Regions from separate parts of the Lysinibacillus sp. NPDC086135 genome, predicted to be linked through region 2. Evidence: riboswitches for the same ligand, from Rfam matches in the RefSeq annotation. Region 2 holds a riboswitch; each other region holds the start of a gene.

Region 1 (11,253 bases), on a different contig from region 2:
TATCCCAAAAACATCAAAAAATATTGATGGCGCACATGCTTTCATTAATTTTATGTTGAAAGCTGAATCGGGTGCTAAAAACGCTGATTATGTAGGCTATTCTACTCCTAATATTGCAGCGATGAAGTTAATGGATAAAGAAGTTGTATCTGATAAGCGCTTCTATCCTTCTGAAGAACAACGTAAAACATTAGAAGTTTATAAAAACTTAGGTCCTGATTACTTAGGCAAATACAATGAGCTGTTCTTAGAATTTAAAATGAGTATTCGATAAACTATTTTACCCATTCAAAGCTGTTCTCACGTTACAAACGTTGAGAACAGCTTTTTTTCGTTTATCTGGAAGTAAGCTTCTGTGGAAAAACTAGCCGGCCGTATTTGAGAATCCGCATATCTTTCTAGTAAATCTCAGACTTATAGTCAATAGCAAACGTATAAGTCTTATGGTAGACTGTAGTATATTTGATTAAAGAAAGGGGTATTCGATGACCCAGCAGAAGTCTAATAAGGCGGCTTTGTATATTTTAATGTTTAATATGTTTATCGCAATGGGGAGTATCGGAATTATTATTCCTGTCATGCCTGAGTATTTAAAATTGTTTGGTGCCGCAGGACAAGTACTTGGCATGTTGATTGCAACGTTCGCCTTCGCACAATTCATATTTTCTCCAATTGCTGGGAATCTCTCCGATCAATACGGTCGTAAAAATCTCATTATTTTCGGTCTTATCGTAACAGGACTTGCACAAATTTGTTTCGGGCTTTCTACAGATGTGTGGATGCTCTTCCTGGCACGCTTTTTTGGTGGCCTTGGTTCCGCATTTGTGGCACCTCCTATAATGGCTTTTGTGGCAGACGTCACAACGTATGAGGAACGAGGAAAAGGTATGGGGATGATAGGGGCAGCAATGTCCTTTGGTTTTATGATCGGACCAGGTATCGGTGGATTCCTCTCAAAAGTTAGTTTGCATTTTCCATTTTATACCGCTGGGTTTGCAGCTATCTTAGCAGCTATTTTATCGTTCTTTTTATTGCCTGCTACAAAACCGAATGCAGCGAAAAAAGCGCAGAAGCAGGATAATCTTGCAAAGCAGATGGCCCGTTCAGTCCGAATGCCTTATTTTGTCATGCTAATTATCATGCTTGTATTCTCTTTCGGGATTGCTAACTTCCAAACAACATTATCATTATTTGTTACAGATAAGTTTAATTACACACCTACTGATATCGCCATTATATTAGTTATGGGTGGCGCTTTTGGTGTTGTTGTACAGATGTTTGTTATTACACCGCTGTTTAATCGCTTCGGCGAAATGAAAGTAGTGTTAGTCAATTTATTTATTGCATCCGTTTCGATTTTCTTAATATTATTCGCATCTGGATTTGCACTTATTTTGATTGTAGCGACCATCTTCTCTACAGCTACGACATTGATTCGTCCAGCTGTCAACACACTGATTTCAAAACTTGCTGAAAATGAACAAGGCTTTGCAGCTGGTCTGAACAATGCGTATATGAGTCTTGGTAATATGATTGGTCCAGCTTTAGCAGGTATATTATTCGATTGGAATATGAACAGTCCTTATATATTCGGGGCTATTATTTTAATGGCTTGCTTCTTCCTTGCCCTTATTTGGACAATGAAAAAAGCGCCACACCTTATGCATCCTGATACAAAATAGTCTGAAAAGTTATTGACTATTTTTAATAGTATGCTACATTATTAAGAGAAAAAATTAATTAAATTCTTACCACTAGGGGAGTCTTTAAAAGGCTGAGACGTATATGGTCATATACGGACCCTTTGAACCTGATCTAGTTCACACTAGCGGAGGGAAGTGTCGACACTTGCTTTTTTATTTGTAGATGCAAGGCCGCTTCCTGTTGTTTTTAGGAAGCGGCTTTTTGACGCTTTAGCGGCGATTCTCTCTGTTTTTGCGGCGGTATTAACATTTCAAAGGAGTGGAAATTATGTCAATTCGAAAATTAACAATCATGGCCATATTAGTAGCAATTGCCGTAGCTGGTTCTACCTTCGTTTCAATACCAACGGGAATTGCTCGTGCCTACCCTGTCCAGCATGCCATTAATGTTATCGGTGCTATCATTCTTGGACCAGTGCCTACTGTTATGGTCGCCTTTGTCACAGCTATTATTCGTATTTTAACAGGCACAGGCTCATTACTAGCTATTCCTGGCAGTGTTATTGGCGCTCTATGTGCAGCTCTTGCCTATAAATACAGCGGCAAGCAATGGCTTGCAGGTGTCGGTGAAATGTTTGGGACAGGTATCATTGCCTCACTTATCGCAGTACCTTACGCACATTTATTAATGGGGACATCCGTTGCTGCTTTATTTTTCATGCCAGCCTTTTTAACCTCAAGTACTATTGGTGCTGTCTTAGGTATAGTCGTTGCTAGCAATTTGCGGAAGAATACTATAAATCGTAAATCCTTTTTAGATAAAAATATTGTGAGATGAGTAATTTAACGGAATAAATTTGTGATTTATCGGAACAATTTCAGATTTTATCGGAATGTTTCATCTATTTATCGGAACAATTTAGGAAAAAACGATGGCTCATTACTATAAAGCAATGAACCATCGTTTTAACTTACTAAGATCGTTTTTTCATACCCTTTAATAGCTGGGCAACATTTGTGTCATCTTCCTGTATCTGTGTTCTCTCTACAGGCTGTTCTTTTTTCTTCGGCCTAGTTAAGAAGCGCCAACCAAAGCGTCGGATGGTAATATCAATAAAGAATAGCAACATCCCTGCTAATAAAAGCCATGTCGCAATATTTTGACGTTCTGCACCTTTTTTAGTAAATTCACGGAATACCTCGCTCGGTTCCTTCAAAACAGAGCCGCCTGTTTGCTTTGTTAGTGCTTCGATTAACTTATCATTCACTGGGCGTAATTCATACTCTGCACTATAAGGTACACTTAAGCCTGCCTGGTAAATGGTCTGATCTTCATCGGCAATGCGGAAGAAGATGAGTCCTGGTTCTGCTTGTACGACTGCTCGAACTTGTGATGCTGAAATTGTTTCAAGTTGTGTATCAAGTTCTTCACCAGCTTCATTGACAGCAACAATATCTAAGAACGCCGCTTCATTTGTTGGATCAGTGATGACAAATGAGCCGTCTGATTCTAGACGTACATCATAGGCAACATCATTATAACTTGGTAGCATTTTTGAAATAAGCGTTTGCCAAAAAGTGCCCCAATTTTGCCATCTTGCCCAGTCCCCTGTCCATTTTCCTGTCGAATCAGAAGTAAAGGCAAATGTTTTGCCAAGGCCATATTGCCATTCTGCTAGTACTGGATCCTCTTTCTCACTTTCTGCTATAACAGTAGCTCCCTGCTTTGCTGTTGTACCAATATAAGCATTCATTTTAGGTACACCATTCGCAAATAACGTATTCCAGCCAGCCGCATTAAATATAGTTGGATAGAATGGGTTATCCTCAATATATGTGCGTGAAATCATGGCAGTTTCACGAGATAAAATGGAGGGGATCGTCTGCTCATCAATAACATCGTAGAAACGCCCACTGCCCATCTCACTGAGTGCTTCAAGTAAGTTGGCATCAGCATCCTGACCAATTGCAACCGTTGATAGGGTTACGCCATTCTCTTTTCCTTGTGCAATTAAGTCCTCATAGTTACCTGGCTGAGACTGACCATCCGTTAATAGAATAATATGCTTACGCTGTAGCTTTAAATCAGCTAGATTTTCATAAGCTTTAGCTAGTGATCCATATATTTCGGTACCTCCCCCTGGCGTTACAGATAAAATTGTATCCACCGCATCTTCCTTATTGCCAAGTGGTCCTGTCTCAATAATTTCCCAAGGTCGATCATCAAAGGCTATAAACCCGAGCGTATCCTCATCTCGTAGCATTTCAACTGAACGAGCGGCCGCTTCTTTTGCAAGCTCTAGCTTTGCTCCAGACATACTTCCCGAGCGGTCAAGTACGATAACTAGCCCTAATGATGGCAATTGCTCCTTACCTTTAATCTCCATTTCAACAGGTAGTAAAGTTTCGATTGGTGTTTTAAAATAGCCACCTAAACCAAAGCTATTTTCGCCACCAACCATTGTAAAACCGACACCGAAATTTTTCACTGCTTGCTCAATGACATTCATTTTTGCCTCGCCTACTAAATGCCCTGGCACATTATCAAAAATGATGGCATTGTATTGTAAATAACTAGAAAGTTCATTTGGTAGACTTTTAGCATTTACAACATCATAGGCAATTGATTGTTTGCCTAGCGCCGCTGCAATTGGTGATGCCGTTTCATAGCCATTAACAATTAGTAAATGTGGCTCACTTTGCACCATCGTGACGCTTGTTAATTTATTATTTTCAAAAATTGCATCCTGCTCAACCTGCACGAGTGCCTCATATTTTACAAGCCCTTCAGCTGTTGCTGAATGTTTAAACGAAAATACATTCGAACCTTCTGTAAGTTCCACTGCTTCACGGTGAATAAGCTTATCGTTTTCGTATAGTAATAGCTCACCTTGTTCTGCTACAGTTGCATTTATTTCAGCGACTAACTGCTGCTGCTCACCAACATAAGCAACTTGTGGTGTAACAAAGCTTTTCATGGATACATCCTTCGCAACAGGTTGGTTAAACGGCATTACATCAACGCTAATATTTGACCCTTTAAACTTCGATGCAAATTCTAAGGCATCCCCTTTTGTTTCATTGCCATCCGTTAAGAGCACAAGTCGTGTCGCTTTTTTCGGATCTACAATACCTGAAGCGAGCTGTAGACTCTGTTCAATATTTGTTTGATCTGTTGCTTTTATAGCTGTAAACTTCGGCACTTCCTTTAAAAACTTCGATAAAATGGCTTCCGTTTGTAAAGTCGATGAAAAAGAATAAATCCCTGCAAGCTGTTCATCTTTTTTCGACTGTAAACTTTCCGCTATAAAATTGGACATCTCATCATCTGTACCATTCATTGAAGCAGAACGGTCCACTAAAAATAATACTTGTTCTTCCTTTACGGGCAATAAAATATAGGGCCCTGCAAGTGCAAAAACCAAACAGCATATAGCCACAATACGAATACCTAGTACGACGATATGGCTTTTTTTTAGTCGCTGACGTTCACGCCAATAGGTCCATCCAAAATACATAAGCAATGGAAGTAAAAGCAACAATGCTAATGGCATATCAATTCGTAAATCCACGACGTCGTTGCACCTCCCACTCTAAAACAAATAATACTAAGATGATAAGGATAAGCCAAGGTACGAACGATGTTTTCGATATTTCTTCCTTACCATTGTCTGGAAGCTCTCCAAGTGTATAGCTTGTCCCTTTTTCAATCACACGCTCTTGTGCTTGAAGCTGTACGATGAAGCGCTTTTCTTCATCATTTGAGCGAGCTGTATAAATTCCTGGCTTCATTGGTGCTGTTAATAGACCATTCGTAATAGACGATAAAAACTCATCTTCCTGCGAATATACACTCCACTCACCTTGCGTTAAAGCAACTGCACGTTGCTCATTTGGTGTAAAAATACCAAGTGAACCAATCGATGCTGAAAGCTCCTGTTCAGCACTCCATAAAAATAATGGGAATGAAGGATGCAACGGCCAATCTGTATCTGCAATATCAGCTAATACAACAATATCTCCTTCAGGTGAACGCTGAATAAATGGCTGGTCTCCAACTGATGCAATCGTTTTATAGTTGTCGAATCCAGGATATACAGTACTGACGTAAATATCTTTTAGCTCACTAAATGCAAACAATGCATCACTTGTTGTACTGATTTCCCCAGTAGCTTCAACCTTCTCAACATCATCCCGTCCAAATAATACAATTGGCTTGTCCATCTTTTCGAGTAGCGCCGTCTGATTTGTCACCACAGTGGCATCCAAATTGTCAGCCACTTGTGAAGATGGAACAATCTTCACGCTACTATTAATCGTTTGCAAACCTTTTTGAATGAGTTGATGCATACTTTGATCGACAACTACTTTTGAAGTAGCTGTTTGTAGCAATACAGGCTGTGAATTATCAACAGCATAATCGTCCTTAGCATCTATCTTAGCAGTCATAGTATCTTCTAATGGAAGGTCTTTGAATGTTTTTGTTATAGCTTCATTTGGAGGTAATACAACACTCTCCGCAACTATTTTCTTACCTTTAACATTGTCTATCGAAAGTGTTACATTTTGCTCTTGGTCCGTATCATTTTGTAACTGTACAAGCGCCATAGCAGATTGTCCATCTGTAGTAGCAGCAAAACGTGTCATTGCGATATTTGTTAAATCTTTTGCGGATCCTTTTACGATCCACTTCACCGTATCTTTTTCCATCGGTAATTGCTTTTTATCGAGCGAATCTGTAAAGACATAAATAGATGTTGGTGTATTACCGACAAAAGCCTGTGCCACATCTAAAGCTTTATTCATTTGTGCTGTTTCATATGTTACTTGTAACTCTTGAATAGCTTTTTCAATATCTTTAATCTTTGTTTCCTGCTGTAATATAGCTTTTGGCGTATTGCCTGTTGTAATGAGTGTCACAGGTCTTCCGTCAAGTTCATTAACCAATGACAGCATTTCTTTTTTATGTGTATCAAATGTTGACTGCTCTTTCCCTGCTAACATCGTTGCAGACGTGTCTACTATGAAAATCGTCTGCGCACCAACAATTGTTGACTTTTTAACATATGGATTCATTAATGCTAGTACGAGTAAAAGAAGAGCAAGTAGTTGCAAATAAAGCAGTGCGTTTTTTTGTAAGTGTTTTAAGTATGGTGACACACGGGTTTCTTGCATAATTTCCGACCAGAAAAGTGTGGAGGATACGGTTTGATCGGTATATTTTTTTCGAAAGAAATAATATAGAAGGACAATGACCGGGATGATGGCCGTCCAGCTAAAAAGTATTTGACTAAAGCCCAATACGGCTCACCTCACCTAATCCAATGTGCTTTTAATAATTGTTGGAAGATGGCATGCTGCAATCCATCCTCTACTTTAAGCTGTAATTGTCGAACACCGAAGCGCCGACAAATTGCTTCAAATTCCTCTTCATGTAAAAAACGTCTTGCCCTATATGTGTCCAGAACTTTAGAAGACATCGTAACATTTACATCTCTACCCGTTTCACGATCAAGTAAGCGTACGTCGCCCGTATACTCAGGTGCTATTTCTTCTTGCGTAATTATTTGCAAAATACGGACATCCCCCGCAAAGCGTGGTAGCCTTTTTAAAAGTTGCTCCCATTCATCGATTGGCTCAAGTCCGTCTGTCACAATAAATAGTACGGTACTATCTTTAGGCAATGCTTTGAAAGCTCCCTGTGCGAAGCTATTTGTATAAGTTGCTTGCTCAATCTCTGTGACCACCTGTAAAAAGGCGCGACGATACATGGCACCTTTACGACGAAACGGTGGCCTCACTTCATCCTGCAGGAAAGAAAAAGATAAGCGATCATCGCGACCGAGCACCATTAGACCAAGTGAGGCAACAATTTGCCGGGCAAAAGTCCATTTTGCTTGATCCCCCATAGATTTAGTTGTATCTAGCAAAATGTGTACGCGCATTTCTTGTTCATCTAAAAAACGTTTAATGAAGTATTTATCAGTTCTCGCAAAGACGTTCCAATCCACCTGACGTACATCATCACCTAAATGATATTCACGAAAATCTGAAAAATCGAGCGATGCCCCGAAGCGCTGCGAACGGTGCGAGCCCTTGTGCTGCCCACGTAATTTGGAGGCCGTTGCCACTTGGAAGCGACTGATTTTCGCTAACCAATCTTCGGGCAATAATAATTTTTGTGTCACCTGCTAACACCTTGCTGTACTTTTTCTAAAATGACATCAATCACATCGTCTGCTGTTTTACCTGAAGCCTCCCCTTCATAATTCAACAGCATTCGATGGCGTAACACTGGCTTAGCTACAGATTTAATATCCGCCACAGACACGTGGAAACGTCCATTCATAAGCGCTCTTGCCTTTGCTAATTTGATCAAACTTTGTAAACCTCGAGGGCCGCTACCATACATGGCATATTGCTTGACCTCATCAATGGCATCCACTCTCTCAGGATGAGTAGCCACAACAAGGTCCGTCGCAAATTCGAGCATTTCATCAGCAACGAGTACTTCCTTAACCATTTGCTGCGCTTCAATCAGTGCTTCTGTATCCATGATCTTTTGTAAACCAATTTCCTTAGCGCCTGTTGTACGCTTCATAATTTCCATTAGCTCACTTTTCTCAGGATACGACACAAGAATTTTACATAGGAAACGGTCCATTTGTGCTTCTGGTAACGGGTATGTTCCCTCCATCTCAATCGGGTTTTGTGTTGCTAATACGAAGAATGGTCTTGCCATCTTCTTTGTATCTCCTAAAATTGTTACAGTTTTTTCACCCATTGCTTCAAGCAGTGCACTTTGTGTTTTTGGTGTTGCTCGGTTAATCTCATCCGCTAATACCATTTGGCTAAAAATCGGACCAGGCTGGAACGTAAACTGCTGCTTGCCATCAACTGTGCGCTCAATCATGCTTGTCCCTGTAATATCCGCTGGCATTAAATCTGGTGTAAATTGAATTCGTGAAAATGATAAATCTAGTACTTCAGAAATTGTACGAATTAACATCGTTTTCCCTAAACCCGGTGGGCCCTCTAATAATGCATGTCCGTCAGCAAGGACTGCGTATAATGTATAATCAATGGCTTCCTCTTGGCCAACGATAAAGCGATGAATTTCTTCCTTCACTTGTTGTAATTTCGTACTCATTTCAACATATTGTTGCTCTGTAAATGCCATACCTTTTCCTCCTACTTAGACTCAATTGACGTGAAATAAGATTGCACGACATTTTGTAAATCTTTCGGTAATTGTAAACGCTCTGAGCTTTCTAAATAGCTATCTTTATAGGAACCTATAACTTCCTCATACGGTCGGATAGAACCTTTAGTAATCGGGCCATTTCCTTGTTGTTCTGAAACATGTGATCCCTCTCCTAATGCTCCACCATCAACTGAAGTCTGACTAGAGCCACCAATTCTTGGTGTCGTTAATAAATCGCGGCCGCCCTGTCCTGTGCCAGCACCTTGACCTGAACGATTGCCCCGACCTTGTCCTTGTCCATTACCTTGTCCCTGTCCATTACCTTGTCCCTGACCTTGTTGATTGCTTTGATTCGATCCTTGCTTCTGACCTTTACCACTAGCCTGTTGGGATCCATTTTGAGAATTAGTTTGGCCTTGTTGTCCTGTTTGATTGTTCGGCTGTGAATTCCCTGATGAATTTTGATTTGGATTATTATTGTTTTGCTGATTGTTGTTGGCACTATTGGCACTCGCAATAGCATTTTGTAGCGTATTGCTTGCAGGTTTCCCAAGCTTGCTCATAGCTGTCTGAGTAGCATTTGCATTTTGCGTTAGCTCCTGCTGCATTTGGGCGAGCTCCTTCAATTGCTCCACTTCTTCCTTCGATAAACCTTTGTCGTCAGAAGCGCCCTCCTTACTAGCTGTTTGTTTATCCTTTAATTGTTGCTCCTTTAAAGCAAGCTCCTTTTGCTTTTTCACGACTTCCCGTAATGCCTCTTCCGCTGTTTCTGTCTTTTTTAACGTATTTTGCAATTCTTTTAATTGCTCTTTCACTTCTTTTGTTTCTGCTTTTTTTTCTAATTTAGCAACTTCCTTCTTTACGTCTTCAATGACAGCTTTTTCTTTCTCCACCTCAATGGCTTCAATTTGTGAAGCTGCTGGGAACATATAAAGAATGGCCAGTACGACAGCTGTTCCAAATAAACCAATCAATGCTTTTGGACGAATCAAATTTTTCTTTCGAGCCTTAAAATCAGCAAACGCCTTTTCAACGTTCTCGATTGCTTTCGTTAGTAGAGATTGAACGAGTGGGTCCTTATCGTCCTCGAACGATAAGGCTGTCACAAGCTCATTGTGAGTAAAATAATCATCCAGTGTATGCAATGCTTCCTTTTCTTTTATACGCTTCCACCACATAAACAGCACTGTTGCTAGTATGACAGCGATAAAGATAGCAAGAGCTGTTTGGCGATAATACGGCCAAACAAAGAGCCGTGAAACAAGTAATAGGGCAGCACTCGAAAGCAATGCCAAAAACAAGCCGTACTGTGCAATTGGAATGCTTCTTTCTACTGTTAAACTCGTCTTTGCACGTTGAATATATTTTCGTAATTGCTTACGACGCTCCATAAGGTTTCCTCCTTATCGATTACTTTTCATATTGGCACGTAATTTTCTAATCGCAATTGTTAAACAAACAACAATGATCAAAGAATAAGCTATTAAATAACTAATCCATACAGGTAATTTCACGCCCGAAACTTGCACTAAAGCATCGCCCATGGATGATGAAGTAAGTGTAAGCATTAATGCACCTGGGTTAATAGCAGCCCAGAAGTAAGTCATATAAGAAGTACCAGTACCTGCGACATTCCCCATTTGATGGAAGGCCATCGATAAGAAGAAGAAAAACGCTGTAATACCACCTAAAAAAATGATCGAACCGTACGTAGAAATCATCGCAACAATTGTCCGCTTTGTAATGGTTGAAAACATAACACCAATACTACCAATGGCTACAACTGTTAATAAATAAAATAAAAATATCGAGATTAATTGAGACGGTGATACGCCTCCAAATAAAAATACTAAACTATACAATGGTAACCCTGCGATAAGCATTAATACTAAAAATGCTACCGAGGATAATAATTTTCCAATGATGATTTGGGTAGAGCTTTGTGTCGTTGTTAGTAAAATATTTAATGTTTGCTTTTCCCTTTCGCTACTAATTGCACCGGCAGTTAAACTCGGTGTAATGAAAAGAACAAGAGCCATTTGTAATATTGTTAAGACTGCGAACATCATAAAGCTTGTGTCTGGTCTAAAGAAACCCTTGCCTGTGAACCCAGTTGTTATAAGCAAAAATCCTACGATAAAAATACAAATAACCGCTAAATAAAACATTAAACCTGAAAAGCTTTTAAAAGAACGGAAGCGTAACTTCAATTCTTTTACGAATACCGGATTATAAAATCGTTCCATCATTGATTGTCCGCTCCCTTCGTAATAGCCATAAAGACATCCTCTAAATCTTTTTCTTCTTCGCTTAATGCATAAATAGGTAAATTCGCAAGTATTGCCTTTTTCAATAGTGCTACCTGATCGTCATCTGTTCCTCGGTAATTAAAGGCTATCTCTAAGC
Region 2 (11,253 bases):
CAGTTGCAACAGCGGAGCAGGATGTAGCCACTACTAATGTCCATTATCAAGAAAGTAAGCAGGCTCTTCAAAAGTTGGAGCAACAATGGATTGCGAGTCAAGCAAGTATTTTAGCACAGCAACTTAAGGACGGAAAGCCTTGTCCAGTGTGTGGTAGTACAACACACCTCGAAACACATCGTGAGCAATTAGAGATGATTGAATTAGCAGAGGTGGAGGCTTTACGAGCAAAGGCTAGTACTGATGAGCGCAAGTTTTTAGAGAAAGAAGCTTTATTGAATTCTACAAAGCATCTTCTACAAGAGGCGCTAGAACAGTTAGACACGAATGAGATTGATCAATCGAATCAAGCACAAATTGTAGCTTCTTTGCAAAACGTAGAGCAACAAATAACGATCTTAAAAGTAGTGAGCCATCAATTATCTGATGTACGTATGCAACAAAAGGATCATCGTGCACGAATGGAGCAGTTACAAGAAAAGCAAATAAAACTTGAGCAATATTTAGTTGAGAAGACGAAGGAATTGACTAAACAACAAGCAATTGTAGAAGAGCAGCAAAAGCATATTCCAGAAAATCTTACGACGCTACAAGCATTGCAACAGGCAATCGCTCATATAGGATCACAAAAACTTGCATTACAAACTGCGTGGAATAGTAGCCAACAAAGTTTGCAATCTGCCAAGGAAGCCGCAAATAATGCTAGAATGACCGCAGAAATAGCGAAACAGGCTTTTGAGGAATTAAAGCTGAAAATGGATGAAAAGCGCGAGCAATTTTCAGTGAGTATGAAGGAAGCAGGCTTTGAAAGCTATGATGAATTTGCTACTGGGAAGCGTAGCGCGTTGCAAATAGAAGCTTTACGGAAATCTTGCAATGAATATGCACTACAAATCCACACATTACAAGTACAAATTACTGAGGGAGAGAAGCATCTTAAAGGGCAAGAGAAGCAAGATTTAACGACCATGGAAGAAAAGTTAGAGATGCTTCGTGTCACATATGAGGAAGCTTTTAAAGTATTGCAACAAATGGAAGGATTTGCGAAGGCTTGTGCAGACTTTATCAAAAAAGTTGAGGAGACCGAACAGGAGATTCATTTACTTGAAAAAGAAGCGGGGCGAGTAAAGGAGCTCTATGCAATGTTAAATGGACAGAATGTGAAAAAGCTGTCTTTTGAGCGTTATATTCAAATCAATTATTTAGATAAAATAACAGAGGCGGCAAATATTCGACTTTATCATTTATCCAACGGTCAATTTGAGCTACGACGTTCAGATCGCTTAGAAAAGCATGCCAAGCAAAGTGGGCTAGGACTAGATGTGTATGATGCTTATACAGATCAATTACGAGATGTGAAAACATTATCAGGGGGAGAAAAGTTTAATGCGTCTTTAAGTCTTGCCCTTGGGATGGCAGATGTCATTCAAAGCTTTCAAGGTAATATCCGTATTGAAACGATGTTTATTGATGAGGGCTTCGGTTCTCTCGATGAAGAAGCATTAAATAAGGCGATTGATACGCTTATTGATTTACAAGATTCCGGACGTATGATTGGAGTCATTTCTCACGTTGCGGAGTTAAAAGCTACAATGCCTGCTGTGTTGCATGTTGAAAAAGCAATGAACGGTCATAGTCAAACATATTTTGAAGTGAAATAACAAAGAGGCGTATCTCCGTTTTTGGAAATACGCCTCTTTGTTATTTTTTTTTAGTTACGTTAGGATTTGTTCCTTTTTTTGCAGCGATTACTTTTTTGACAATTGGGATAACGATAGGTGCTAATTTTACAGCGGTTTTAACAACTTTAGATACTTTCACAAATAACAGCCCCTTAAGTACTATGTGTTCAAGGAGAGGTTAAGATGAAACTTATCGGATCACCCGAACAGCTTGAATAATATTCCAAATAACGACTCCTAATGAAACGAGAATATAAATTGCGAATGAAACAAACCAAATGATAAGGAAATTATTACTATCTGAATTTAGATCAAAATTAGTGTTGAATGATAAAGTTGAGAAAATAAAGACTGCAAAGAAAATTATTCCGAATGCGACTGGGATTAAATGTGATATTAGTGCTCGAATAGAGTGCCTCTTTACGTCGCTATCTTTTGTCACAAAGTAAACGACTAATGGCACAATAAAGGGTGCGAATAAAATACTGAGATAACTAAAGGCAGATAAAATTTTTTGGTTCTCCATAGTAGTACCTCCTTTTTTAATATTTACGCATGAAAAACGATAAAGTTTCAAAAAAAAAAATGTGGAAGAGGTTGTAATCATAACAGTGTTTGCGTACAATGAGGTTGTTCAATAAAATTAAGATGTACGACCACAAGGGGAGCTGATGATGTCAGCTGAGACTGGGCACGTAATGCCTTGACTCTTCGAACCTGTAAGTTAACACTTGCGTAGGGATTGTGGATAGAAACCGACACTTTTACGATGTGAGGCTCTGTCCTGGCATCGTTTTTTATTTTTTTGATGCCAGATAGGGACATATTTGCCAACTGATTTCTATTCCTGCTCTTGTATCCTACATCGGAACAAAGGAGAGAATATTATGGACAATAAAAAACTGTTAATGCTTGTGGAGATTGCGATATTCGCTGCGATTGGCCTTGTGCTCGATCAGGTTTCCTTTAAAGTATGGGCACAAGGCGGCTCTGTTAGTCTAGTGATGGTACCAATAATTTTAATAGCATTCCGCTGGGGCCTTATTCCAGGCATGACAACCGGTTTACTCATTGGTGTAATGCAAACAATGTTTGGTGCTACAATTGTGCATTGGCTACAAGGAACACTTGATTATGGTGTTGCCTTTACAGTAGTGGGCTTAGCGGCCGTTGTACGTCGACCGGTGCTTGAGGCTGCAAAAAATTTAAACAAAAAGAAAATGGCGATTTATATTATTTTAGGAACTGTATTAGCAGGTTTTTTACGCTATGCAGCACATACCATTGGTGGCGCTGTATTTTTCGCAGAGTATGCAGGCGATCAAAATGCGTGGATTTATTCAATCATCTATAATGGAACATATATGCTACCAGCAACGATTTTAACAGCGATTGTCGGTGTTCTGCTATTTACGGCAGCACCTCAATTAATGCAACGAAAATCATAACTATTATGCCCTTCACATGAGTGAAGGGCTTTTGTTTTGGCTGTTTTCGCAAAGATTGTTGCTATTCAACGAACGGAGCAGTTTACTTCCAATGTGTGCCTCGTCATGCTTGAAAAAACGCCGTATTCAGGAGGGTCTAATGGGGAAGGAATTCTGCAAAAGAACTAAAGAGATAATTGTAGATGGTTTTCAATTCCACTGCGTTATTAATGAGATCCCTAGTAACAAATTTGTGAATTTTAAAGTCTATTCATCAAAAACATCATATTTTGAAGTCTTGTTTACATGGGAAGGTAGCTGGAACTTCATCCCACATAAGCCAAGCAATTGTGAACGTTTAATTAGATATGCGATTGAAAATGGATGGGAATTTAGTGTTGAAAAGAAAACGTTTAAAATAGAACAAGGTAATTTTCTCATTGATAAATTAGGACTAACCTCACACATTTCTCATTAAGCTAACGTAGTGCTTTCCTTCAATAAGAATAGGACTTGCGTGTATGATTGAATCCCATACGCACAAGTCCTTTTGTTATGCTTTCACAACCTCTCCTGTAGCTTCACACATGGCTCTATAGCAACAATTAGAACTGTTTCCCTCTGCTCCACTAACCACACTCACAGGTTCGTTAAAGGCTCGTTCAACTCTGCTTAGGTACTTGTTACTCAGTTCTTGTAGCTGTCAATCTCATTTGTTGCACATTTACCATTTCTCTACCAACCCAAACTCTGCTATGTTACAATTTCGATATAGAAAAAATTTTAAGTTAGTAAAAAAAGTGGGAGGATTTGAGTTTTGAATAGTTATTATACAGAAGATATGAACAGTTTTAATTCAGGAGATATTTTATTTAGTGCTTTCTCGATTTTCGGGTTATTATTTTCTCTTATTCCATTTATTTTTTTCCTTTGGTTTGCTATCAGTACAACTAAGCAATTAAAAAGGCAATCTTTATTATTGGAAGAAATCAATGAAAAATTAAAACGTTAACAAGGACTATAATCTCCTTTTAACAATCAAACCAATTGCCACCACGCTTAAATCTTAGGGACTTGTGCGTAACACTACTACAAGTCCTTTTGTTATGCTTTCTCTATCACTCCTATAGCTACACAAATGGCTCTGTAGCACCAATCAAACAAAAAGATGTGCTACCGTAATCTCATCATAACTTGCTTTATAAGCTCACACAGTCATCTATCACTATTTGCAATCGTTCTACACTTCACCAATCAACTGATTATCAGTTATTGAACTAAACTAGCTAATAGATTGTCAATAAAAATCTTTTAAATTAAAAAACACTTCATGCTAAAAAGCGCAACTCAAATAATCCTCCGAATTCAATTTGGAAGGTTTTTGTTGAATTTGAAAATGCTGTGGGCGTCAAGAATTTAAATAAATGAAAATTACCGGTGAAGGGAGAATAATTGGGTATTTGTGGTATTATATAGTGAGCGAAGAAACAGAATAAAATTTTCCAACGAGCTTCGCAAACAATTGAAATTACCAATAAAGGGTCCTGCCGACAAAATGCTACAGACCTAATTACTGTAAGACACTTTTTGGAAGGATAAATCAGTTCCTACTTTTATAGAATAGGCTGAAATGGTATTTACTTAGATTATAGTAACAGCTAGGTTTTAATAGCTGAGAATTAAAAGGAGAGATTTCATTATTTATGTTTAAAAATTTTTTTGGAAAGTGCTTAGTAACTTTTTTTGTTTTACTTTTACTTATTCCTGTTTTTACAAATCAAAAGGCTACAGCTAATTCACTACCTCAAAATGAAATGCGTGCAGCCTGGATTGCAACAGTATCTAATATTGATATGAAGGCAGGTATGAGTAAAACCCAATATACTCAATGGGTTCAAAGTACCTTAGACAAATTAAAAGCTGATAACTTTAATACAGTTATTTTTCAAGTTAAGCCATTAAATGATGCACTGTACCCGTCTAAGCTTGCTCCATGGTCATCGTATATAACAGGCAATACACAAGGGACCAATCCGGGTTTTGATCCATTGCAAATAATGCTGGACGAAGCACATAAGCGAGGATTAGAACTTCATGCTTGGGTAAACCCATATAGGGTCACTATGCCTTCGCAATCTTTGACTAATCTTGCTGCCGATAATGTAGCCCGTAAAAATTCTAATTGGGTAGTGAAATACGGTAAACAATACTATTTAGATCCTGGTTTGCCGGAAGTTCAAAATTACTTATTATCAACCATAGAAGAATTAGTAAGCAACTATGATATCGACGCTGTACATATGGATGATTACTTCTATCCTTATAAAATAAAAGGAGAGACTTTTCAAGATCAACAAACTTTTAAAAAGTATGGTGGCTCATTCAATAATATTGAAGACTGGCGCAGAAATAATGTTAATCAATTAGTAAAAAAGGTTTATGCAAGCATTAAGGCAATTAAACCTCATGTTCAATATGGAATATCTCCGTTTGGAATTTGGCGAAACAAAGGGCAAGATTCTACTGGTAGTAACACGAATGGAATGAGTAACTACGATGATCTTTATGCTGATACAAGACAGTGGATTAAAGATGGAAGTATCGATTATATTGCTCCTCAAATCTATTGGTCCAGAAATCATAAAGCAGCAAATTACTCTGTTTTATTAGATTGGTGGGGAAGAGAAGTTCAAACGTACGCAAAAGTCCATCCTGTTAATTTATATATTGGCATGGCCAATCATAAAGTTGGAAATGATTCTGATACTGCATGGAATAACAAGACGGAACTTATCAGCCAAGTAATCGCCAACAGAGCAAATAAAAATGCTCAAGGACAAATGCATTTTTCTCTAAGAAGTATTAACAATAACGCTCTTGGATATGCTTCTTATCTAAATCAGCAACTATACAATTATAAAGCTTTAACACCTACAATTTATTGGAAAGGCTCTGCAATACCTTTATGTCCAACTGATGTTAAATTGAGTAAAGAGTCTTTCGGCATGAAGCTTACTATTACAGATGAAAATAGTACTCAACCAAGGAAATATGTAATATACCGATTTGATGGAACAAAAGAAGGATCATATGAAGACGTTAAAAATATAGTAGACGTGGTTTATAACACACAAGGTAATACTGTTTATGTAGATACTATTGCAAATAATAGTAAAGCATACACATATGGTATAAAGTCTATATCTGCTACAGGTGTGGAAAGTAAAACTGCTTTTGTTCTAAAAGAAGGAAATCCTTACCAGTAGCAATAGAGCCAACACCTGAAGGGCCAGAGAAATCAGAAAAACCTGTAGATCCAAGCCTATTGGTAGAAAATAATCGATCATTTTTATAAAAACCAATCTTAAATTTGAGGGATAAGAATCCATTTTGATCAATCTTTTTGTTGAAGAAGGTAGTCAAACCAGAAGCAACAATCTTTGAGAAAACAGCCTTTGTTTTTTAGCTAGCAAGGGATGACATTTGTTGAAAAGTATACATTGTATATTTGTTGATTGGAGTGGAGGATGGGCGACTCCTCGGGGATTAGCGTCACAGATGAGACCCTGCAGCGAGCATCGCGAGTGAAGCGGCTCATCGGACGCCCCCAGGAAAGCGCCCAGCCGGAACGGAAATCAACCTCACATTATGGAGATGTCGGCACTTTACAATTTATGATGGCATATAATATTTAAAGCGTTTAGCGTTTTATGTATAAAAAGTTATGTTATATTAAATAGTAGATATTAGATGAAAGGGACGTTAAAAATGATTGTAAAAACGCAAGAAGAGATTGAAGCATTTAAAAAAATCGGCCGTATTTGTGCTGAAATTCGTGAGGCAATGAAGGCTGCTACAAAACCAGGTGTAACAACACTTGAATTAGATGAAATTGCAGGTCGTATGTTTGCTGAAGCAGGAGCAATTTCTGGACCTAAAGGGGAGTATGATTTCCCAGGCTACACATGTATTAGTGTGAATGAGGAAGTCGCACATGGTATTCCTGGTAAACGTGTGATTAACGAGGGAGATATCGTAAATATAGACGTATCTGGGTCACTAAATGGCTACTTTGCTGATACGGGCATTTCATTTGTAGTTGGCGAAGGCTATGAGGATAAAGAAAAGCTATGTCACGTAGCCAAAAGTGCTTTCGACCGTGCGATGACAAAAGTAAAAGCTGGATCAAAATTAAACCAAATCGGTAAAGCTGTTGAGCGTGAAGCATATGCCAATGATTTAACAGTGATTATGAACCTAACAGGTCATGGTTTAGGTCGTTCTTTACATGATGAGCCAAATCATATTTTAAACTACTATGATGCTTGGGATTCAACAATTATGAAAGAAGGCATGGTGCTTGCAGTCGAGCCATTTATCTCAGCGAAAGCGGAGCATATTGTAGAATCTGGTGATGGCTGGACATTCATTACGCCAGACAAATCATTAGTCGCTCAAATTGAGCATTCAATTATCGTTACTAAAGACAAACCAATTATTTTAACTTCTCTAGATGAACAATAAAAAAGCTGAAAATCCTGCTAACCAATTTATTTTTGGTAGGCAGGATTTTTTTTAATAAATAATATACCGACAAGTAGCACTCCACATAAAAACAAGGCTGCAGTTGTCACAAGTAGCTCATCGAAACCATTATGTAATGCGACCCCGATATAGGACCAGATAAATACACTTGGGTAGATAATATCAAAATAATGGAATCGAATATGTAGCGCTATTGCCGCTCCAATGGTCAGTAAAATAACTGCCCAAAGTGGATCACTAAGGCCAAGACCATTCCATTGATAAGATGTTAACATGAAGCTTACATTTGTCATTAGGCTAAATGTAATCCATGCTAAATAAACCGAGAAGGGTATACGACCTGTGAGTGAATTATTGCTAAGAGGGTACGCTTTGTACAACTTAAATAAATACAGTACTAAAACAAACGTACTGATAATTGACATGATAAATAGTTCGTGATGCCAAACAACAATTGCTAACGCCTGCATGATACATATGCTACTAAAGAGAACAGTCTGTTTAATAGATGTCTTTTTTAGGTTCATGACTAACCAATAACCAAGTAACATGTAAACCACAATCCAAATCATATAACTAACATTAAACGGTGCAAATATTACTGGAAAACGATTTAAGATCTCTAAAAAAGAATGATCGTTTATTTTCATGAAATAGGATGAAAAGGTTAGGATGAGTGAGACAATAAAAGTTATTGTCATCAAAAAAAATCGAGGCATGTTTTCTCTCCCTTCGTGTTAAATTGTATAGGGAAAAGACAAATAAGTATAGGACTGAACATTATATTTTCATTATAACGGAAATTTCCAACGATGTATCGCGTGTTTCGTTAAAAATATCTACAATTTACCATTTGGATAGTTATCCATATACTTCTTTAGTACAATGAAAATATTCGAATGTAAGGAGTGAAGTTTTAATGACTCAAAATTTAAATGATCTAGATTTATCAGTGAAACTGGATAAGAAAATGTACAAAAAGAAATTAAAAGTACTCCAATATGAAATGTTAAATGCTCAACAGTTTTTATTAAAAAATAAAATTGGATTAATTCTAGTATTTGAAGGTATGGATGCTGCTGGTAAGGGTGGCGCTATTAAGCGTCTAATTGAACGTGCTGATCCGCGTGGCTATGTCGTGCACCCAATTGCAGCACCTCAGCCTCATGAACTACGCTACAATTATTTACAACGTTTTTGGCGAAAGCTGCCACAACATGGACAAATCGCTATTTTTGATCGCTCATGGTATGGTCGTGTATTAGTTGAGCGAATTGAAGGATTTGCAACAAATGAAGAGTGGTCTCGTGCATACGAAGAAATTAATAACTTTGAAAAGATTTTAACAGCAGGGGATTATATTGTTATTAAGTTTTGGCTTCAAGTATCTGATGAGGAGCAGCTTAACCGTTTTAGAGAACGTGAAGAGGATCCATATAAGTCTTGGAAGCTAACAGATGAAGACTGGCGAAATCGCGAAAAAACACCTCAATATATAGAAGCTGCAAATGAAATGTTTGCGAAGACCGATAAGAAAAGTGCTCCGTGGGTTCTAATACAAGGAGATGATAAAAAATATGCTCGTGTTCAAGTGCTGCAAGAAACACTAGCACATATCGAATGTGAGGCAAAAAAACGTGGCCTACATTTAACGAATGTTTTAGACACAGCACATTTAGAAGATGCGGAATCGTCTAGCCTTGAATTGCTAGAGGAGAAGCCTAAAAAACAAAAAGTGAAATAATGATATAGATGCTGTAACAACAAGACGAGATGTTTTAGTTGTAGCAGCATCTTTTTTTACATACAATAAAGTAAAATTGCAATTAGTGGGTGTTTCTTCCATTGGTAAATGAACGCAGGCATTAAAACGTATTGATAATTATCGGAAGGTTAGTGTGGAAAAATGGTGCTTAAAATTTGGAGATTATTAAGGAAAAAGGGTGAAAATGTGGTATCAATTCAAGGAGGGAAATGCTACATTCGCACATTTTATGAAAAAGATGCACAAAGTTTAACCGATCTCGTAAGTCGCAATAAATACTTTTGGTCTACACATGAGCCGTTACAACGCCCTGAATATTATACAATTAATGCTCAATATAAAAAAATTCAAGAATGCTTATACTTAATGGACTCAAAGAGGGAATTTTCCTTTGGTATTTTTGAGCCGGGTACAAATAATTTAATAGGACATATTGCTCTTTATGCAGTAAAACGTTTACCGTATTCTAGTGCGTTTGTTGGTTATGCGATGGATGAAATTTATATTGGAAAAGGGATCGTCACGGAAGCAGTTAATATGGTCGTGCAATTTGCGTTCGAGCAAGTAGGCTTACATCGAGTAGAGGCTTATGTTTCAACACAAAATAATTCTTCTATCCGAGTCTTAGAAAAGGCTGGATTCCAGCGTGAGGGTCTTTTGAGAAAGCTGCTGTACATTAATGGTAAATGGGTGGATCATTATATGTATGCACGTTTAGAGGGTCAATAAAAAGAAGCGTCTATCTTTCAGTATTGAAGGATAGACGCTTCTATTTTTATTATTGTTTGCTACCGTCTATGATTAAATCAAGGCGACCTGTATTTGGATCAATCACTAATCCATGAACAGGTACGTCTTTAACCATTAACGGGTGATTGCGAATAGTATCAACGCTTTTCTTTACACTTGTTGCTACGTCACCAAAGCCACGTAAAAACTCTTTTAAATCAAAACCTGAATATTCAATCGTGTCGATAGTTTCAGGGGTAATCCCTCTAGCAACCATTTTATTTAACATGGCTTCTGGGTCAACTGCACTCATACCGCAGTCGTAATGTCCAACAACATACACCTCATCTGCTTGTAGTTCATAAACAGCTACAAGTAAACTACGCATAATTGCACCAAAAGGGTGACTAACTAATGCCCCAGCACTTTTAACGATCTTTACGTCGCCATTACGCAAATTCATAGCTTTAGGTAACAGCTCTACAAGTCGTGTATCCATACAAGATAACACAACGATGCGCTTATCAGGATACTTTGTTGTAATAAAAGGCTCATATTTCTTTTCTTGAACGAAATCTTCATTAAACTTAAGAATATCTTGTAACATTGTCATGAAAGATTGCTCCCTCCCTTACAGGAATTATTTTAGAGCAAAACTTTAAATATGCAAATAATAATGACAATATTCACGCGATTTTTTACGAAAAAAAAAGAAGTTTAGTAATTTATTTAGCGAATCGAAATAATTAAATAGCCGTAAAATCTGCCGGAAGATAATAAAAAAACAGCTACTTACTGTAGCTGTTTTCAACAAAATTAAAATTTTTCGTTTGGTTTTGGATCTACAGTCACTGAAGACTTAGAATCTAAACCAACTTGTAGGTAGTGGATGAAGAATGCCAAAGAGATTAATAATACGACACTAAAGCCTAGTACAGTCGTTACGAACATAATAAAAGCCCCTCTCTACTAAAATAATCTACAATATTATCTAAAGTAATTATACAATAGGTTACTAGGAAAATCTAAGGAGAATTTATGACATCCACAACACACCTAGTTCAGACTAATATTAGTAGGGATAAATTACTTGAATTGTCCAGTT
Region 3 (11,253 bases), on a different contig from region 2:
TTGTTATTTTAATAATATAATAGTATTTTTTTACGAAACTAGATTATTTTAAGGAGGTTTGCAGTTGTGAAATTGTTATTAATCGACAGGGATTCCACTGATCTTTCAGGGATTCGTTGGTTTTTACATACATATTTTCCTGGGGATGTAACTATAGAAATAGGTACAACTATTAATGAGGCACTTCAAAGTATCCAGCAATTCGAGCCTGAGGTGATACTGCTAAATATTGACCTATTCTCAAATAATCGTTTAATTGCACTTTATCGTGTTTTACAAAAACATTCTGGGACTATTTTAGCTATGACGACAGAGCCACTTTTTAAAAATGCATTAAAGGCAATTGATTTACAGGTCGCACATCTCTTCGTTAAACCAATTGATTTAGAAGTATTAAAGCAAAAGCTCACTGCTATTTCCCTTCGGACAACCAAAGCAGAAGCAGTGTATCAAGAAGCAACAGATGAATCCTTTTACTATCAACTATTTTTAGATAGTAAAACTAGTTCCATAGAGACAAATATACATTTCACAATGATCGAGCCTGAGCATTCCGAAATGTTTAACAAACTATACAACTGGCTTCAGCAAACGCCTATTTATTCTAGCATGAGGATTTATCCTTTATCAGAAAAAATTGTATGTTTATTCCAAACAAATGATTTAGAGAAGGATGTTCGTACATTAATGAAGGAATGGCGATTAACGAATAATAGCTCGTTAAATATTGGGGTTTATGATGGGGAACCGACCACCATGAAGAATATGTATACCTTAACAAAACGTGCACTTCATCAAAGCTTTTACGAAGGCTATGGGCATATTTTTTATGCGAGCAAACAATTGGAGACACAGCCCTTCGATCCTTTACTAACACCTGAAGAGCAGCAATTACTAATAAGTAGTTTAGAGGACGGAAATATTGAAGCCGTCAAAGCATTTTTATATCGACTATCTAATGAAGGAATATATTACAAGCAAGATGACTTACGTATTCATCTAACGAGTGTTCTGGCGCAAATTCGGCGTTTTATGCTGAAGTATAAATTACATGAGAAAGCGGCAATTGAGCAAAATTATCGTCAGCTTTTTCATTTAATTATTGAGCATCCTATATTTTATACCATTTTAAATGGCATCATATCATTTACACAAAGGCTGATTGAATTAGCTAATGAGGCTCGAATAGAAAAACGGGCTGACTATGTAGAACTGGCCATAGAAATTATCGACCAGCAATTTCAGGATAGCGGGTTATCATTACCTTACGTTGCTCATAAATTAGGGATTAGTCCCAATTATTTAAGTACGATTTTTTCAAAGAAGCAAGGCCTGCCATTTAAACGCTACCTACAGCAAGTCCGAATTCAAAATGCCACAAAAATGCTTGTAGAAACCGATTTTGCTATTAGTGAAATTGCCGATTTAAATGGTTTTGATGATTCGAATTACTTCATAAAAATTTTTAAACAGCACATCGGAATTACTCCCCATCGTTATCGCAAAACTTAAAAAGACTTTTAAGTAACAAGGAGTTGATTTCCGTTCTAACTAGAAACTTGTGCGAAGCGTAGCGGGTAAAGGCTATATCTTTAAGGGATCTCCGATACCTGATCCCCAAAACTTTCACTGCAATTATTTTCAATTATCATACTCTATTTTCAATAAGAATAAGTAAACAAAAGAATTCATTTTATTCTTAAGCTTCCTCTTCTTCATAACTTATTTTCAAGTAATTCTCGAAAATGTTTTAAAAACTAAATTAGTGGTAAAGGTTATTCATAAGCTATTTAAATCTAGCATATATTTGTAGTTTGTATCTTAATGTAAAAATTCTTTAACAATAATAATTATAATTTACTAGCAATTATAATTTACATTTGTTATAGTTATTGATGAAGAGTTTGACTCACAATTTTTCTTAGGAGGTAAACTAATATGACAAATGAAAATAATCGTAGCCGTCGTTTTACAACAGCAGGTGGTGCTCCAGTAGTAAGCAACCACGATTCTATGTCAGCAGGTCCTCGTGGTCCTCTATTACTCCAGGATGTATGGCTAGTTGAAAAATTAGCGAACTTCAACCGTGAAGTTATTCCTGAACGTCGTATGCATGCTAAAGGTTCAGGTGCATTCGGTACTTTCACTGTAACGCATGATATTACTAAATATACAAAAGCAAAAATCTTCTCAGAGGTTGGGAAAAAGACTGACATGTTTGCACGCTTCTCCACAGTTGCAGGTGAGCGTGGTGCAGCGGATGCTGAGCGCGATATTCGTGGCTTTGCACTTAAGTTCTATACAGAAGAAGGTAACTGGGATTTAGTTGGTAACAACACACCTGTATTCTTCTTCCGTGATCCTTTACACTTTACAGATTTAAACCACGTGGTAAAACGTGACCCACGTACGAATATGAAAAATGCGAATTCAAACTGGGATTTCTGGACTTCATTACCAGAGGCGCTCCACCAAGTAACAATTGTTATGTCTGACCGTGGTATTCCGGCTGGATACCGCAATATGCATGGTTTCGGTTCTCACACTTATAGCTTTATTAATGCTGAAAATGAGCGCGTATGGGTTAAATTCCACTTCCGTACAGAGCAAGACATTAAAAACTTAACTGGTGCTGAGGCTGCTGAAGTAATCAGTAACGACCGCGAATCTTCACAACGCGATCTATATGAGGCTATTGAAAAAGGCGATTTCCCTAAATGGAAAATGTACATTCAAATAATGACAGAGGAACAGGCTCGTGAGTTACCATATAACCCATTTGATTTAACGAAGGTATGGTATAAAAAAGACTTCCCATTAATTCCTGTGGGTGAATTCGAGTTAAACAAAAATGCGGACAACTACTTTGCGGAAGTTGAGCAAGCTGCATTTGCACCATCTAACATTATCCCTGGTATTAGCTTCTCGCCAGACAAAATGTTACAAGCTCGTATCTTTGCGTATGCAGACGCACAACGCTACCGTTTAGGTGTGAACCACTACATGCTTCCTGTAAACGCACCAAAATGCCCATTCCGTTCATTCCACCGCGACGGCGCTATGCGTTTCGATGGCAACCTAGGTTCAACTTTAAGCTACGAACCAAATAGCTATGGTGAGTGGGAACATAATTTAGACTATAAAGAGCCTGAATTACGTATAGACGGTAATGCTGGTATCCACGATTTCCGTGAAGACGACAATAACTACTTCGAGCAGCCGGGTAAATTATTCCGCCTAATGACTGCCGAAGAGCAACAACGTCTATTCGAAAATACTGCTAATGATATGGCACCAGTTGAAGAGTTCATCAAAGGCCGTCATATTCTTCACTGCTATTTAGCTGATCCAGCATATGGCGAAGGTGTAGCAAAAGCTATGGGTCTTTCATTAGAAGGTATGGATCTTTCAAACCCATACGAAAAGCAAGCAACAAACGTTTAATTTTCCATTATTATTGATATCCAATCCAACTTTTTACTCCATGTGAAGGACATCTTCACATGGAGTTTTTTTATATTAATGACAGAACGAAGACTCATCACCATAATGTGTGGTTGATTTCCGTTCCGACAGGGCGCTTTTCTGGGGGCGTCCGATGAAACTAATAAGGCTTGTGCCTAATTTGACACAAGCCTGCTTTACTAATTATTGATAAATTTGACTGCCTGCCTGTTTAAATTCCTCTGCTTTCTCCTTCATACCTTTGTGGATTGCTTCAGTCGTATTTAAGTCACTCTCTTTTGCATAATTACGAATATCCTGTGAGATTCTCATACTACAAAACTTAGGTCCACACATTGAACAAAAGTGCGCAGTTTTTGCCCCTTCTGCAGGCAATGTTTCATCATGGTATTCAACTGCACGCTCTGGATCTAACGAAAGATTGAATTGATCGCGCCAGCGGAATTCAAATCGTGCCTTAGATAGCGCATCGTCACGCTGCTGTGCTCCCGGATGCCCTTTCGCTAAATCGGCAGCATGTGCAGCAATTTTATACGTAATAACCCCTACACGAACATCGTCACGATTTGGTAGGCCGAGATGCTCTTTTGGCGTCACATAACATAGCATTGCCGTACCATACCACCCTATCATTGCAGCACCAATAGCCGATGTAATATGGTCGTAACCAGGGGCAATATCTGTTGTCAACGGTCCTAAAGTATAGAAAGGAGCTTCCTTACACACCTCTAACTGTTTATCCATATTTTCTTTAATAAGATGCATTGGTACATGCCCTGGTCCTTCTACCATCACCTGTACATCATGCTCCCAGGCAATTTGCGTTAATTCCCCTAGCGTTTCTAGCTCTGCAAATTGAGCCTCATCATTTGCATCTGCAATAGAACCAGGACGTAAACCATCACCTAAAGAGAAGGCAACATCATAGGTTTTCATAATTTCGCAGATCTCTTCAAAATGAGTATATAAGAAGCTCTCTTGATGGTGATATAAACACCACTGCGCCATAATCGAGCCTCCTCGAGACACTATGCCTGTTACACGATTAGCCGTTAATGGCACATAGCGTAGCAATACCCCTGCATGAATCGTGAAGTAATCAACACCTTGCTCAGCCTGTTCGATTAACGTATCACGATACACCTCCCATGTTAAATCCTCTGCCACTCCATTTACTTTTTCTAGCGCTTGATAAATCGGCACCGTTCCCACTGGCACCGCGGCGTTACGAATAATCCATTCACGTGTCGTATGAATATGCTTACCAGTAGATAAATCCATAATGTTATCAGCACCCCAGCGTGTAGCCCACGTCATTTTTTCTACCTCTTCTGCAATAGAGGATGACACCGCTGAATTTCCAATATTGGCGTTTATTTTTACGTGGAAGTTACGTCCAATAATCATCGGCTCTGCCTCAGGGTGATTAATATTAGATGGCAAAATAGCACGTCCTGCCGCGATCTCTGAGCGCACAAATTCTGGGTCCATATTTTCGCGTATCGCTACAAATTCCATTTCTGGAGTAATAATTCCCTTTCGTGCATAGTGAAGCTGCGTTACATTTTTACCTTTCTTCGCACGCAAAGGCTTTTTGGATAAATACGGAAAAATATTTTCACTTATTCGTGGATCATCAGCTTTGCGGAATCCATTATCTTCTGGCTTGATAGTACGCCCTTCGTATTCTTCAACGTCACCTCGTTCTTTGATCCATGCACTACATAAAGCTGGCAATCCTTTCGTAATGTCCACCTTATACGCAGGATCAGTATACGGGCCGCTCGTATCATAAACACGTACTGGTGCATTTTCCTCTTCACCAAAGCTTCCTGTCGTTGGACTTAGAGCAATTTCACGCATTGGCACTAAAATATCTGGTTGAGAACCTTCTACGTAAACTTTTTTACTTCCTTCAAAACTAGACATAATCGTAATATTCTTGTCGCTAACTGTTGTCATAAACTACTTCGCCCCCTTTTATATTTATACAAGGACCGAATCTAGCTCACCCCAATAAAGACAAAAGCCGAATCCAAAAAATTTTGGATCCGGCTAAGAATGTAAAGGTATAGTTATTGCAAATACATTGAGTGCAATAATGGTTAACTTTCCCACGCTGGTATGAGCCAGATCAGGTCCAAAGGGTCAAGAAACCTCTATGCGTTTCCCTCTCAGCCTGACTCATCAGACTCCCCTAGTTAATGCTATTAAGTTTGATGATAGTGTAGCAGATATTGTTAAGAGATGGAAGCTTCATTTGTTTTTTTTGCTTATCATCAAAAGTTGGCGACAGCAATTGATCAATTATGCCTCGGCATAATTGCATCTGGATTCGGCATTGTGCTTAGGCCTGCATCTATATTAATTCCTTATCGATCCGTGTTCAGCTGATGCTTGGACACCACTGAAAAGTAACTTAAACCCGAATTGTATCTTACAACCTATAGAGATGGGAGACTTCTACTGAAAGAAGTTTAAACGTAAGCCATGCATATAGGTTGATTGGAGTGGAGGCTGGGCGACTCCTCGGGGATCAGCGTCACAGATGAGACCCTGGAGCGAGCAGCGCGAGTGGCTCATCGGACGCCCCCAGGAAGCTCTGCTCTGCGCGAAAGCGAAGCGTCAGCGACAAATGTTTTAACTGTGCGAAAGCGAAGCGTCAGCGACAAAGCGCCCAGCCGGAACGGAAATCAACCTCACGTTTTGACAATAATCTTTTTTATTCCGAATAGCACCAAACTGTTAAGTAAACAACAGTTCCGCCACATAAATCACAATCGTCACTGTAATACAGCTCACAATCGTTGAAAATAAAACTGTTTGTGCAGCAGTTGCCGATTCTACGTCATATTCTAATGCAAGACTAGAACTATTTCGCGATGTTGGGAACGAACTAGCTATAAAAAGTGATTGTGCCACGACACCATCAAGACCAAGCGCAAAAATGATTAGCAATGCAACGGCTGGCCCTATGACTAGTCGTGTAAAACAGCTAATGAATACTATCTTATTGAACATGGATTTAATTTCAAGTTGCGATAGTTGCGCCCCTAAAGTTATTAATGCTACAGCGATAAAGCCATCTGCCACATGGTCTATCGGAATTCTTACAAACTGCGGAATAGCGATAGTAAAATAGTTCATTGCCACACCAATAATAAGTGCATGAATAATGGGCATTTTGAGGAAGTCTTTCACAATAGACATGCCCGATTTTGTTGAAGAAATTAAATTGTACAAGCCGTAAGTATAGGTCGTCATATTTTGAAATATAACGAGAATGACCTGAATCGCTACGCCAATCGGCTGAGCCACAAAAATCATTTGTGCAACTGGAATTCCATAGTTACCCGAATTAATTAGGACAACACTATTTTTAAACACCGCAGCCTCTGTTTTTACTAAGCCTAGTCCCTTTGCAAGAAAATGACTAAGCACCATTTGGCTTCCGATAAAGAGTAGAATAAATAACGCAACTTCCCCAAGCACAGACAGCTCTATACTCGTTTCATATATATTCACAAAAACTGCTGCTGGCATGAAGCAATATGTAATAAGTTGAGATAACGCCTTTAAATTAAAGCGAAATTTCTTTTGTAAAACTGCACCAAGTACTAGAAGCACTAGAATTGGAGTCACAATTTTAAAAAAAATCATACCGAGATACATCATAGCTTGTCCCCCTTCCCTCTCCTATAGTAGTGCTGTTTTTATGCTTGGTCAATGTACTTCAAAACTAACTCACCACTCATATCAAGGCGTTTTTCCTGAACACACTAAACTAATACAGTGTCTTTAACAACATGGTAAAAGTTACTTTTTAGAACGTTATAGCCCTTGAAATGAGCGTGATTTCCGCACCCAACTACCCAATTTCGTACAAAAAAAACCTGGCACTTCACTTTCATTTTTTTTAAATAATTAAGGATTCTTAAAAACGAACGATAAAGAAAAAGGGACTACATTTCATTTAAGTATAATAAATAGTAAAATATACCCTTTATGTACTAAAACAAAGAAATATATGATATATTATCCATTAAATACAATGATCGGAGTGACTAAAATGAAGAATAAAGTATTAACGACTTTTATGGCAACTGCTATTACAGCAACCCTAGTATCGCCAATGCCCACTGCAGATGCCGCTTCAAGTAATTCACCTTTAAACCACTCAATTCAAATTAATGGGCAGGTAGCTGCAGCCAAAACAAAGGGGCAAACTATTACCATTAACAACATTACTAAAGAGAAAGTACTTACATCCAATGGCCAATTTAAAATTAGCCAGTCGCTGAAGCCCCTCTTTAACACATCGAATAAAACTGCATTGATGGATGCCGAAGCAACAGTAGTAGTGAAAAACGGCGAAATTACGAGCGTTACAGAACTAACATTAACTAAAGCTGGCACTGACAAAAAAGCAGTATATTTTGATGGTGGTGACGCACAGATTGAAGGAAGTCTAACTGTAAATGCGGATTATGTAAAAGTTCAAAATGTAACTATTAAAGATAAGCTTATTGTAACTAATCGTGTGAAGAAGGCAATTACAATTGATGACGTTACTATCGGGGATACAATTACTTTTAAACCTTTATTAACTAGAAATATTAATTGGTTAAATGTCACTTTAAAAGATATTAAATCTCCAGACATTAACTTGGAGCGTACGAAAGTACATGTGACTTCTGACAAGACTATTTCAAAAATCAATGTAGTTGGTAAAGTTACAGCATTTGAAGTTACTGCCAATGTTGATAAGCTTACAATCGATGTTGAGAAAGATTTTAGCCTTTACGGGGAAGGTAAAATTGAGCAAGTGATTGTCAAACACGGGGAAAAGGTGGCATTAGATTCAGGACATCTTATTAACAAGGTACAGGTGGATGATAAAAAAGCCTCTGTAAAATTACCTGTGGCGAATAAAACTGAGCTAAGTAATTTAGTAGCTATACCCCCATACGTTACCGTATCTGTTAATGGAAACGACGTTTTAACAACTGAGAAATGGACAACGCAGGCTGAACGTACAGCATTCGAATATGCCGTAAGTAGCGCAAGAGCGGTAGCTAATAATTCCAACGCCTCTCAGGAACAAATAAACAATGCTATTACACAATACAGGATTTCATTAACCGTTTATCAAGCTGCGCAAAAGAACGGAACAAAATATGTTTACGGTGATAAGTCTTCATTACAATCGATGATTAATTCTATTCAGTATGTAACGGTTTCTTGGAATAATGGTAATGATGTAGCTTCTTATACGCCTTGGACGACTCAAAGTGAGAAGGATGCTCTTACCTCTGCCGTTTCATCCGCTCAGTATGTTGTAAATAATAACTATGCAACTCAGTCTGATATCACAAATTCTATTAGCAATTTAAACTACGCGATCACAGTTTATAAAAATGCACAAAAATATGGTACTTACCAAACTAGTGGAGATAGATCTGCCCTTTCATCGCTGATTAACTCTGTTCAGTATGTTGCAGTATCTTGGAATAATGGTAATGATGTAGCTTCTTATACGCCTTGGACGACTCAAAGTGAGAAGGATGCTCTAGCTTCTGCCGTTTCATCCGCTCAGTCTGTTGCAAATAATACCTATGCAACCCAGTCTGATATCTCAAGTTCTATTAACAATTTAAACTACGCGATCACAGTTTATAAAAATGCACAAAAATATGGTACTTACCAAACTAATGCCGATAGATCTGCCCTTTTATCGCTGATTAACTCTGTTCAATATGTAACCGTTTCTGTTAATGGATCTGAATTATCTTCTTATACAATTTGGACGACGCAAAGTGAAAAAGACGCTCTAGTTTCAGCTGTTTCATATGCTCAAAATGTTGCAAATAATGGCTACTCGTCTCAGTCAGAAATTTCGTCTGCCTATAATTATTTAAATAGTGCTATTTCAACGTATAGAAGTAATCATAAATCCGGTGTAAACTATCGAAATTATGTTGATAAATCTTGGCTAACGTCACTCGTCAATTCTGTTCAGTATGTAAAGACTTCTGCTAATGGAGATGGAACTGACATACCTTATTATGAAAAGTGGACAACAGAAAGAGCAAAACGTGACCTAGAAAAAGCAGTGCAAAACGCTCAATCTGTTGCCAATAACTCCTATGCATCTTCGCACGAAGTGACAGATGCTATTAACAGTTTAGACAAGGCAATCAACATCTATAATGATGTCCAACTTTCAGGTAAACAACGATAAAAATCTTCTATTATAATTTAAAAACAACAGGCTAGAAAATCTCTATGGCCTGTTGTTTCTTTTATATAAGCAATATCGCCTCTGTATAGGTTTTAAAATCACTTAAATGATTCTCGATAATTGCTTGGAGTATATTTAATTCAATAGCTTGATAATCATGCATAGCAATATTTAGGAACCCTACCAAATTCGTTAAATTTTAGCTAATGTATGGTCAATAATGTCGTTTTCCTCAAGATACTTGAATGCTTCACGACTCATTTTAGGCTTATAGATTCTTGCAGTTCTATCCATCATTCTTGCGATTCTATCCACCTTATCCATCTCTATTGAAAAGCGACCTCTTACTTTTCGTATTCCCAAGTACATAAGACACAAAGTGTTTAAAAAAATGCACAACCTATCTACCTATTCACTCAAAATATACATAAAAGAATCCTAATATGATAAAATTGGTTTATCAACATATATTAGGATATTCTCAAGACAATCAAAGATTTCATCTAGGACAAAAATCCTCATGAATTACCATGACACTTGTGAAAAAACCAATTAGGAGGTTTCCCATATTATGAAAAACAAAAGAAAACTAGCCTTCCTCGCCCTAGTTGCGGCCCCTTCACTAATCTATGCTGCACCTACTACGTCAGCATCGGCTGCTGATATTACAGGACAGGTAAAAACTGCTTACATATACGATAATACTTATTACTACAACTCTAAGGTTTCGAATGTTGTTCGACTTATTTCGAATATTAATGATACAACCTCTTCATTCCAAGCAACTTTAGAGACAGCTAGCAAAGCATACGATGAATTGACTGCAACGGAACAACAGTACGTCACGAATTATTCAACGCTGTCCAATCATAAACGGACGAAAGTAGCGTATCGTAAGCTTGCTGATCAAATTGAAGAGAAATTAGCTTCAGTGGAATCGACTTCCGTTAATTACTACCAAAATGTTATGGAAACGAAAACTTGGTACAATACGTTAAATGCAGCGCAAAAGACCTTTGTAAGTGCGGAATCACAAAGAATACTGACATCCTATATCTCACCAAACACATCTATCGATAAAGTGGTCAATAAAATCCAATTATTAAACTCTTCTCGCATTACCTTCCATCAAGATGTAGCTGATGCTAGAGCTGAGCTTAATGCACTACGCAGACATACAAACGTCTCATTACCTGCTGGTGTCGAAAAGATGTTGTTAGATGCTGAACAACTTGTTGTAAAGGATAAGGCAGCAGCTAAGGAAGTGGAAAACGCTATTGCCGCTTTATCGCCTAAAACGTCCACTGCCCAAGATGTACAGACAGTGAAAACAGCCTTCGAAGCTTTAACGCCTGTGCAACAGCAGCTTGTGCCAAACGTCTGGACTTTAGTAGACTTTGTAAATGGAAAATATGATCTACCGACTAAAGGGAACGGGACTAAAACTCCAGTTATATCGGATACTGCAGCCGTACCTGGTAAAATCACAGCTATGACTAGAAACAAAAATACTTATACAGCAAAAATAAACGTTGCAGATTCGGAAA

The links. Region 2 has a riboswitch for thiamine pyrophosphate ahead of thiT (energy-coupled thiamine transporter ThiT). Riboswitches for the same ligand answer to the same signal wherever they lie in the genome.
Region 1: another riboswitch for thiamine pyrophosphate. It lies ahead of thiW (energy coupling factor transporter S component ThiW); the one in region 2 lies ahead of thiT (energy-coupled thiamine transporter ThiT).
Region 3: another riboswitch for thiamine pyrophosphate. It lies ahead of thiC (phosphomethylpyrimidine synthase ThiC); the one in region 2 lies ahead of thiT (energy-coupled thiamine transporter ThiT).

What each region holds. Positions count from the first base shown of each region.
Region 1 is NZ_JBIVCA010000016.1:46,885-58,137, forward strand. Features, by position in the region: gene ACIPKN_RS19155 (ABC transporter substrate-binding protein) at 1-274, shown strand, start outside; gene ACIPKN_RS19160 (MFS transporter) at 486-1,682, shown strand; TPP riboswitch at 1,747-1,854, shown strand; gene thiW (energy coupling factor transporter S component ThiW) at 1,972-2,481, shown strand; gene ACIPKN_RS19170 (VWA domain-containing protein) at 2,618-5,215, opposite strand; gene ACIPKN_RS19175 (vWA domain-containing protein) at 5,199-6,944, opposite strand; gene ACIPKN_RS19180 (DUF58 domain-containing protein) at 6,956-7,831, opposite strand; gene ACIPKN_RS19185 (AAA family ATPase) at 7,828-8,823, opposite strand; gene ACIPKN_RS19190 (hypothetical protein) at 8,835-10,238, opposite strand; gene ACIPKN_RS19195 (ABC transporter permease) at 10,251-11,096, opposite strand; gene ACIPKN_RS19200 (ABC transporter ATP-binding protein) at 11,093-11,253, opposite strand, start outside.
Region 2 is NZ_JBIVCA010000018.1:34,264-45,516, reverse strand. Features, by position in the region: gene ACIPKN_RS20525 (AAA family ATPase) at 1-1,661, shown strand, start outside; gene ACIPKN_RS20520 (magnetosome magnetite crystal formation protein family) at 1,873-2,208, opposite strand; TPP riboswitch at 2,334-2,442, shown strand; gene thiT (energy-coupled thiamine transporter ThiT) at 2,570-3,130, shown strand; gene ACIPKN_RS20510 (hypothetical protein) at 3,270-3,587, shown strand; gene ACIPKN_RS20505 (hypothetical protein) at 3,927-4,121, shown strand; gene ACIPKN_RS20500 (glycoside hydrolase family 10-like protein) at 4,813-6,375, shown strand; gene map (type I methionyl aminopeptidase) at 6,878-7,633, shown strand; gene ACIPKN_RS20490 (hypothetical protein) at 7,660-8,373, opposite strand; gene ACIPKN_RS20485 (polyphosphate kinase 2 family protein) at 8,574-9,398, shown strand; gene ACIPKN_RS20480 (GNAT family N-acetyltransferase) at 9,561-10,148, shown strand; gene ACIPKN_RS20475 (beta-class carbonic anhydrase) at 10,198-10,761, opposite strand; gene ACIPKN_RS20470 (hypothetical protein) at 10,965-11,099, opposite strand.
Region 3 is NZ_JBIVCA010000019.1:87,742-98,994, reverse strand. Features, by position in the region: gene ACIPKN_RS21315 (helix-turn-helix domain-containing protein) at 67-1,512, shown strand; gene ACIPKN_RS21310 (catalase) at 1,939-3,444, shown strand; gene thiC (phosphomethylpyrimidine synthase ThiC) at 3,649-5,427, opposite strand; TPP riboswitch at 5,560-5,674, opposite strand; gene ACIPKN_RS21300 (AEC family transporter) at 6,211-7,140, opposite strand; gene ACIPKN_RS21295 (S-layer protein) at 7,535-9,706, shown strand; gene ACIPKN_RS21290 (hypothetical protein) at 9,768-9,869, opposite strand; gene ACIPKN_RS21285 (hypothetical protein) at 9,899-10,021, opposite strand; gene ACIPKN_RS21280 (hypothetical protein) at 10,278-11,253, shown strand, end outside.